Regions from separate parts of the Bradyrhizobium sp. FW305-F6 genome, predicted to be linked through region 2. Evidence: predicted binding sites of a transcription regulator. Region 2 holds the regulator's gene; the other holds the start of a gene.
What was found. Region 2 encodes HrcA, which represses chaperone genes, less so after heat shock. Its sites were predicted from a motif close to GTTAGCACTCNCNNNNNGNGAGTGCTAAC; they were not measured.
Positions count from the first base shown of each region.

Region 1 (4,432 bases), on a different contig from region 2:
TGCCGCCGCCGGCCGGCATGGCGGGCGGAGCTTCCTTCTTCGGCGTTTCGGCGACCATGGCTTCGGTGGTGACCAGGAGGCCGGCGACGGAGGAGGCGTCCTGCAGAGCGGTGCGCACCACCTTGGCGGGATCGATGATGCCCTTCTCGACCATGTCGACATAGTCCTCGGTCTGGGCGTCGAAGCCGAAGGTCTCGGACTTGTTCTCCAGAATCCTGCCAACCACGATCGAGCCTTCGACGCCGGCGTTCTCGGAGATCTGGCGGATCGGGGCTTCCAGCGCCTTCAGCACGATGTTGATGCCGGCCTGGACGTCGGCATTGGCGTTGGAGAGGCGGCCCACGGCCTTCTTCGCGCGGAGCAGCGCGACGCCGCCGCCGGGGACGATGCCTTCCTGCACCGCGGCGCGGGTGGCATTGAGCGCGTCCTCGACGCGGTCCTTCTTCTCCTTGACCTCGATCTCGGTCGCGCCGCCGACGCGGATCACCGCGACGCCGCCGGCGAGCTTGGCAAGGCGCTCCTGCAGCTTCTCGCGGTCGTAGTCCGAGGTGGTTTCCTCGATCTGGGCCTTGATCTGGCCGACGCGGGCCTCGATGTCGGGCTTCTTGCCGGCGCCATTGACGATCGTGGTGTTCTCCTTGTCGATCACCACCTTCTTGGCCCGGCCGAGCATCTTCACCGTGACGTTCTCGAGCTTGATGCCGAGTTCCTCGGAGATCAGCTGGCCGCCGGTGAGGATCGCGATGTCCTCCAGCATGGCCTTGCGGCGGTCACCGAAGCCCGGCGCCTTGACGGCCGCGACCTTGAGGCCGCCGCGGAGCCGGTTGACGACCAGGGTGGCCAGCGCCTCGCCCTCGACGTCCTCGGCGATGATGACGAGCGGCTTGCCGGACTGCACCACGGCTTCCAGCACCGGCAGCATGGCCTGCAGGCCCGAGAGTTTCTTCTCGTGCAGGAGGATGTAGGCGTCCTCGAGCTCGGCGGTCATCTTCTCGGCGTTGGTGACGAAATAGGGCGAGAGGTAGCCGCGGTCGAACTTCATGCCCTCGACGATGTCCACCTCGGTCTCGAGCGACTTGTTTTCCTCGACGGTGATGACGCCCTCGTTGCCGACCTTCTGCATCGCCTGGGCGATCATCTTGCCGATGGCGGTATCGCCGTTGGCCGAGATGGTGCCGACCTGGGCGACCTCGGAGGAGGAGGCGACCGGCTTGGCGCGCTTCTCGATGTCCTTGATGACGGCGGCGACGGCGGTGTCGATACCGCGCTTGAGGTCCATCGGGTTCATGCCGGCGGCAACCGCCTTGGCGCCTTCGCGCACGATGGACTGGGCCAGCACGGTCGCGGTGGTGGTGCCGTCGCCGGCGAGGTCGTTGGTCTTGGAGGCGACCTCACGTACCATCTGGGCGCCCATGTTCTCGAACTTGTCCTCGAGCTCGATCTCCTTGGCGACGGTGACGCCGTCCTTGGTGATGCGCGGCGCGCCGAACGACTTCTCGATGACGACGTTGCGCCCCTTGGGGCCGAGCGTCACCTTGACGGCGTTGGCGAGAATGTCGACGCCGCGCAGCATGCGATCGCGCGCGTCTCCGGAAAACTTGACGTCTTTGGCAGCCATGGTGTGCAATCCCTCGTGTTGCGTGATGTGTCTTGTTTTATGTGCTGTGCGGCGCTCTCTCTGTCATTGCCGGGCTTGACCCGGCAATCCATCATCTAGCGAACAATGATGGATGCCCGGATCGCCTGGATCCGGGCACGACATTCAGCGGCCGTTCAGGCGGATGGCCTTAGGCCAGCACGCCCATGATGTCCGACTCCTTCATGATCAGGAGCTCTTCGTTGTCGATCTTGACCTCGGTGCCCGACCACTTGCCGAACAGCACGCGGTCGCCGACCTTGAGGTCGATCGGGATCAGCTTGCCGGTCTCGTCGCGGCCGCCGGGGCCGACGGCGACGATTTCGCCCTGCGAGGGCTTTTCCTTGGCGGTGTCGGGAATGATGATGCCGCCCTTGGTCTTTTCCTCGGCGTCGATACGTTTGACCACGACACGGTCATGCAGCGGACGAAATTTGGATTTAGCCATGACGTTTCCCTTTGGAGGCTCGCTTCGGAAGGAGTGGAAGTCGGTGGGGCGGCGCTTCCGTCCAACCCCTATCCCGAGGGTCGAACGGCGCGCTTAGCAATCGGGCTTTCCGAGTGCTAATAGTGGGCTCGGAAATATGGCTTGGCCGCGATCCTGTCAAGCAAAGGTGGTTAAGCGATTGTTGAGGCGGATATAGGATGGTGGCATTGGAAACTCGGTCGGGGCGCCCGCGTCCAGCAGGACGTCATTGCTCCGGCAGCGGTTTTGCGCTTGGCTGCGGGAGGGGTGCGGCCAGGGTCTTGTTGGGGGGAATGCCATGATCTGTTCGGCTCACGCGCGCACGGTTGCCAATCTGGCCGCCGCGTCTTGTCTGGCGCTGTTGCTGGGCGCCTGCGGCGGCGGCTTCAACCTGCCGTCCCTGACGTCTTCCCCACCGCCGCCCGAGGCCGAGCCCGGCGTCGCTCCGGAAATGCCCGCCACAATCCGCGCCGACGAGATCGTCGGCCGGTGGGGCCTTGCTTCGTTCCAGAACCCGGCCGACCGCGCCCGCACCGAGAAGATGGCGCGCGAGCAGTGCAAGAATCCCTACGTGATCACCGCCGGTTCCTCCGGCGGCGTGATCATGCATCTGGCCGACCAGGCAACGCCGCAGGAGCTGCGGCTGAAGGGCTCGCCGAGCGGCAAGAACTATATCGGGCCGGCCGGCCCGACCCCTGGCGACCAGGACCGCGAGATCGTCTCCTTCGACGGCCGCGTCATGATCACCCGCTTCATCGACAAGGACGCCGCCACCCGCTACGGCAACATGGTCTACGTCCGCTGCGCGCCGCGGGCGTGAAGTGGCCTCCGGCCTAACCCTTCGCTCCTCGCACTGACGACAAACAAAAACGCCGGTCCCAGGACCGGCGTTCTTCTTTTCCCGTAATCCGCGTCCGCTCAGTCGAACAGCGCGTCGATGTCGTCCTGCGAGGCGTGGCCGACGTCGCCGGCGAGCTTGGGGCCGTTGAGCAGCTTCTCGTCCTCGCTGCGATTGTCGACATGCGCGTGTGCCGGCACGTGCGCCTTGATCGCGTCGACGCCGCCCCAGATGTCCATCATCGCATTGATGTGCTGCTCGATGAACTTCATCGTGGCCATGACCTTGCTGATGCGTTGGCCGGTCAGGTCCTGGAAATTGCAGGCTTCGAAGATCGAGATGACGCGTTCCTGGATGTCGTCGGCGAGCCGCTTCTGCTGATCGACCGAGTCGACCTTGGACATGGCGGTCGCAGCCTGGTCGATCGATTCCGCGGCTTCGAGGATCTGCTGGGTGGCCTGCTCGGTGCCGCCGACCACCGCGCCGAGCTCGCCGTTGACCTTGGCCATTTCGCCGCCGTCGAAGCTCTTGCCGTGCAGCGTCGCGATCTCGCGCTTGGTGCGGTCGATGGCGTCGTGGATGAGGTCGAGCTCGACCTTCAGCTTCTCGCACTGCTCGATCTGCGCCCGGTAGGTGTCGAGCATGGCACGCGCTTCGGAAAGCTCGTGGGCCGTCGAGGCGTCGATCGCCGCCATGGCTGCGCTGCCGGACAGCGGCGCGGCGACGACACTCTTCGCCATCTGCGCGCGGATCGCGCGAAGCTCGGCCATGATTTCGCTGTGCATCGGACCTGCCTCTTCATTCACGTCCAGAACAGGCATCTCGCCACTGACGATGTCTTCGACGCGAAAACGCTTGCGGTGAACAGCCATCAGGATACTCCCCCCACCTCACTCACGCGTATTTGTAGGCAGAACGGATTTAACACGAAGTTCACAGCGGGAACTGCCGATCGGCTGCACGCGACGCGGCGCAAGGAAGCGATTAACCATCACCGCGTGGCATTCATCGAAAATAAACGCTGATCGCCAAATTGCAGGCGCGCTCGCGACGTGGTGAATCGGAACGGGGTCTGCGTTTACCAAACAAAACGGCTTTTGCTCTTTATTGACCACGTCGCGGGCGCGGATCACGACCGGCTCCACGATGCATGTGATCTAGACGAAACAGTACAGAGTACGTCGATGTTCAAGAAAATGTCTGTCGCGCTGCTCGGCAGCGCTTGCACCTTCATGGCCGGCGCTGATCGCGCCGCGGCTTTCGACAATACGGTGCCGAACGATCCGCCTGCGGTGCTCTACCAGCCGCGCGTGCCGCCGGCGCCGGTGCGCGTCGCTTCCAACTCCAACATGGGCGGCGGCTTCATCGAGTTTCTGTTCGGCGACGGTCCCGGCCGCGGTCCGGCCTATGCGCCCGAGCGGCCGGTGTATCAGCAGCAGCCGGGCTATTACGATCAGCGCCGCCTGCCGCCGATGGGCGAGCCGCAGATGCA
Region 1 covers NZ_JBYSYD010000006.1:161,977-166,408, reverse strand. The annotation lists gene groL (chaperonin GroEL) at 1-1,618, opposite strand, end outside; gene AC3WLX_RS31180 (co-chaperone GroES) at 1,788-2,084, opposite strand; gene AC3WLX_RS31175 (hypothetical protein) at 2,401-2,922, shown strand; gene AC3WLX_RS31170 (protein phosphatase CheZ) at 3,021-3,812, opposite strand; gene AC3WLX_RS31165 (hypothetical protein) at 3,831-4,073, opposite strand; gene AC3WLX_RS31160 (L,D-transpeptidase) at 4,125-4,432, shown strand, end outside.
Region 1: AC3WLX_RS31180 (co-chaperone GroES) is a predicted target of HrcA. The motif match lies at 2,177-2,205, and genes of this name have one in related genera.

Region 2 (4,432 bases):
TTCCGCGCCGTGCGCGACGGGATCCAGCCGAAGGGGTAACCCTTCGGGACACGCACCGCACAAGGGCGCGGCTCCTCACCATGAGAGTCTGAGACTCAGTTCGGGGCGCCGCTCGACTCGTTGTTGTTCGCCGCCGGCGCGGCCTTGGCGCCGCCCTTGGCGACACCGACCAGCGCCGGGCGCAGCACGCGCTCGCCGATGGTGTAGCCGGCCTGCATGACCTGCACCACGGTGCCCGAGGGCACCGACGCGTCAGGCACTTCGTACATCGCCTGGTGGAAGTTCGGGTCGAACTTCTGGCCCTGCGGATCGAGCTTCTTCACGCCATGCTTTTCCAGCGCGCTGTGCAGCGAGCGCTCGGTCAACTCGACACCCTCGATCAGCGCCGTGAGGCCGGGATCGGCCGCAGCACGCGCCTCCGCCGGAACGGCATCGAGCGCACGCTGGAGATTGTCGGCGATGTCGAGCACGTCCCGCGCGAAGCCGGTGATGCCGTAGAGGCGGGCGTCGGCGACTTCCTTGGCGGTGCGCTTGCGCAGGTTCTCCATCTCGGCCAACGTCCGCAGCACGCGGTCGCGCGCCTCAGCCGCTTCTTTTTGCAACGTCTCGACCGAACCCGGCTCGGGATCGTCGGGCATGATGTAGGGTTTCGACACCACGGGCTCGCCGGTCGCTGCAGTCGTGTCTTGAGGTTGCCGGTCTTGCTCGGTCATCGGCTCTTATCTCGAACTCGTTTCAGGGATGTTGGCCCGGATATCGTGCCTAAACTCGCGAAAATCAAGCGCCCGTGATCGGCGGAAACGCCGGTCAGCCCCCCAGGAGGCGGCTGACGATGCGGGCGGCATAGTCGACGGTCGGGATCACGCGGGCATAGTTCAGCCGCGTCGGGCCGATCACGCCGAGGACGCCGACAATGTGGCCGGCGGCATCCCGATAGGGCGAGATGATGGTGGAGGATCCGGACAGCGAGAACAGCTTATTCTCACTGCCGATGAAGATGCGCACGCCCTCCGCGGTCTCGGCGCGCCCGAGCAGGTCGATCACGCCGCGCTTGGTCTCGAGATCGTCGAACAACAGGCGCACCCGCTCCAGATCCTCCAGCGCATGCAGATCTTCCAGCAGATTGGCATGGCCGCGGACAATGAGCTGCCGGTCCTCGGTCTCCCCGCCGGACCAGCTGGCGATCCCGGCCGAGATCACCTTCTGTGTCAGCTGATCGAGCTCGGCACGCGCCTCGCCCAGTGCGGTCTCGAGCTCGAGCCGCGCCTCGGCCAGCGTGCGGCCGCGGATGCGCGCATTGAGGAAATTACCGGCCTCGGTCAGCGCCGAGGAGGGAACTCCGGGCGGCAGGGTCAATACGCGGTTTTCGACCTGGCCATCTTCGCCGACCAGGATCACCAGCGCCTTCTCCGGTTCCAGGCGCACGAACTCGATGTGCTTCAGCCGCGCATTGGATTTCGGCGTCAGCACGACGGCGGCGGCCCGGGTGAGGCCGGAGAGCCGCATCAAGGCCTGGTTCAGCGCCGCCTCGACCGACTGCGCCTCGCCGACCGAGGAGAGCTGGCTCTGGATCGACTGCCGCTCGGCCTCGTTGAGGTCGCCGACCTGCATCAGGGCATCGACGAAGAAGCGCAGGCCGAGCTCCGTCGGCAGCCGCCCGGCAGAGGTGTGCGGGGCATAGATCAAGCCGAGCTGTTCCAGATCGGCCATGACGTTGCGCACCGAAGCCGGCGACAGCGGCATGGCGATCAGACGGGAAATGTTGCGCGAGCCGACGGGCTCGCCGGTCGCGAGATAGCTTTCGACAATTTGACGAAAGATGTCGCGGGAACGCTCGTTGAGCTGGGCAAGGCCTGCGTGCGGCGCGATCAGATGGATCGGATCGTGATGGGACACAGACGGTAACTCCTCTCGGATACTGGTAATTTGTCCATCCGGGACGGTTCTGACAAGCGTGGCGTTGGCGGCCTCGACGTCAGGGGTGAAAAAACCTTGCCGCCCACCGCCGCCGCACCTACAAGCACGGGCCAACAGGCCTTTTCCCGTGAGTTTTGGAGGATTTCCCATGCGGCCAAGCCGCCGTGCGCCCGACGAATTGCGCCCCGTGACGCTGGAGCGCGGCGTAGTCAAATATGCGGAGGGCTCCTGCCTGGTGAAATTCGGCGACACCCATGTGCTGGTCACTGCCACGCTGGAGGATCGCCTGCCGCCGTGGCTGAAGGGCCAGGGCCGCGGCTGGGTCACCGCCGAATACGGCATGCTGCCGCGCGCGACCTCCGAACGCACCCGCCGCGAGGCCGCGGCCGGCAAGCAGAGCGGGCGCACCGTCGAGATCCAGCGCCTGATCGGCCGCTCGCTTCGCACCATCGTCGATCTCGAAGCGCTCGGCGAGCGCCAGATCACGGTCGATTGCGACGTGCTCCAGGCCGACGGCGGCACCCGCACGGCCTCGATCACCGGCGCCTGGGTCGCGCTGGCCGATTGCATCAACTGGATGAAGGCGCGCAACATGGTGAAGGCCAATGTGATGCGCGACAACGTCGCCGCAATCTCATGCGGCATCTACAACGGCACGCCGGTGCTCGATCTCGACTATGCCGAGGATTCGGAAGCCGAGACCGACGCCAATTTCGTCATGACCGGCGACGGCCGCATCGTCGAGGTGCAGGGCACCGCGGAACGCGAGCCGTTCACGCAGGACGAGTTCCTGAAGCTGATGGCCCTGGCGCAGAAGGGCATCGCGCGCCTGGTGGACTTGCAGAAGCTGGCGGTGGCGTAGTCAATAGGCCATGCACCGCCGAATCACGGACAAGCTCGTCATCGCCACCCACAATCCCGGCAAGCTCGCCGAGATGAAGGAGCTGCTTGCGCCGTATGGCATCGCGGCGGTGTCGGCCGGCGAGCTCGGCCTCGCCGAGCCAGAGGAGACCGGCAACGATTTCCGCAGCAACGCCGCGATCAAGGCGGTCGCGGCCGCGCAGGCAACCGGGCTTCCCGCCTTTGCCGACGATTCCGGCATCGTGGTCGACGCGCTGGACGGTGCGCCCGGCATCTACAGCGCGCGTTGGGCCGGTCCGTCCAAGGATTTCAACGCGGCGATGGCGCAGATCGAGCGCCTGTTGCAGGAGCGCGGCGCCACCACGCCGGACAAGCGCGCCGCGCATTTCGTCTCCGCGCTCTGCGTGGCCTGGCCCGACGATCATCGCGAGGAGGTCGAGGCGCGCGTCGACGGCACGCTGGTCTGGCCGCCGCGCGGCACCGCCGGCTTCGGGTACGATCCGATGTTCCTACCTGACGGCCACGACCGCACCTTCGGCGAGATGACCAGCATCGAGAAGCACGGCCTGCCGCCGCTCGGCCTCGGCCTGTCGCACCGCGCCCGCGCCTTCGTGAAACTGGCGGAGATCTGCCTTGAGCCGCGCTAGAGCGTTTTCGAGCGAAGTGGGTACCGATTCGCGCAAGGAAAACGCGTCAAAACAGGAATCTGGAGCTTTCGGCATCTACGTGCACTGGCCGTTCTGCCTGTCGAAATGCCCCTATTGCGACTTCAACAGCCATGTCCGCCACGCCGCGATCGACGAGGCGCGGTTTGCGTCCGCCTTCGCGCGCGAGATCGCAACGACGGCAGCGCGCGCCCCCGGCCGCGAGGTCACCTCGATCTTCCTCGGCGGCGGCACGCCCTCTCTGATGCAGCCGGCAACGGTCGGCGCCGTGTTGGATGCGATCGGCAAGCACTGGACCGTCGCGGGCGACGTCGAAGTCACGCTGGAAGCGAACCCGACCAGCGTCGAGGCCACGCGCTTTGCCGGCTATCGCAGCGCCGGCGTCAATCGCGTCTCGCTCGGCGTGCAGGCGCTCGACGACGCCTCCCTGAAGGCGCTGGGCCGTTTGCACAATGCGCGCGAGGCGCTCGATGCCGTCGCCATCGCGCGCCGCTCGTTCGACCGCTATTCGTTCGACCTGATCTATGCCCGCCCCGACCAGACGCCGGCGATGTGGGCCGACGAGCTGCGTGTTGCGATCGGCGAAGCGGCCGAGCATCTGTCGCTCTATCAATTGACGATCGAGGAAGGCACGCCGTTCTTCGGCCTGCACAAGGCCGGCAAGCTGAAGACGCCGGACGAGGCTGTCGCACGCGCGCTCTACGACGTCACGCAGGAAACCTGCGACAAGCTCGGCCTGCCGGCTTACGAGATCTCCAATCACGCGCGGCGCGGTGCCGAGTGCCGGCACAATCTGGTGTACTGGCGCGGCGAGGAATATGCCGGCATCGGCCCCGGTGCGCATGGCCGCCTCGACATCGACGGCATCAGGCACGCCATCGCCACCGAGAAGCGTCCCGAAGCCTGGCTGATGCGGGTCGAGACCAACGGCGACGGCGTCGTCACCGACGAGCACCTCAACAGCGAGGAACGCGCCGACGAATTCCTGC
Region 2 covers NZ_JBYSYD010000008.1:122,029-126,460, reverse strand. The annotation lists gene AC3WLX_RS33370 (hypothetical protein) at 1-39, shown strand, start outside; gene grpE (nucleotide exchange factor GrpE) at 96-713, opposite strand; gene hrcA (heat-inducible transcriptional repressor HrcA) at 808-1,896, opposite strand; gene rph (ribonuclease PH) at 2,066-2,779, shown strand; gene rdgB (RdgB/HAM1 family non-canonical purine NTP pyrophosphatase) at 2,790-3,425, shown strand; gene hemW (radical SAM family heme chaperone HemW) at 3,442-4,432, shown strand, end outside.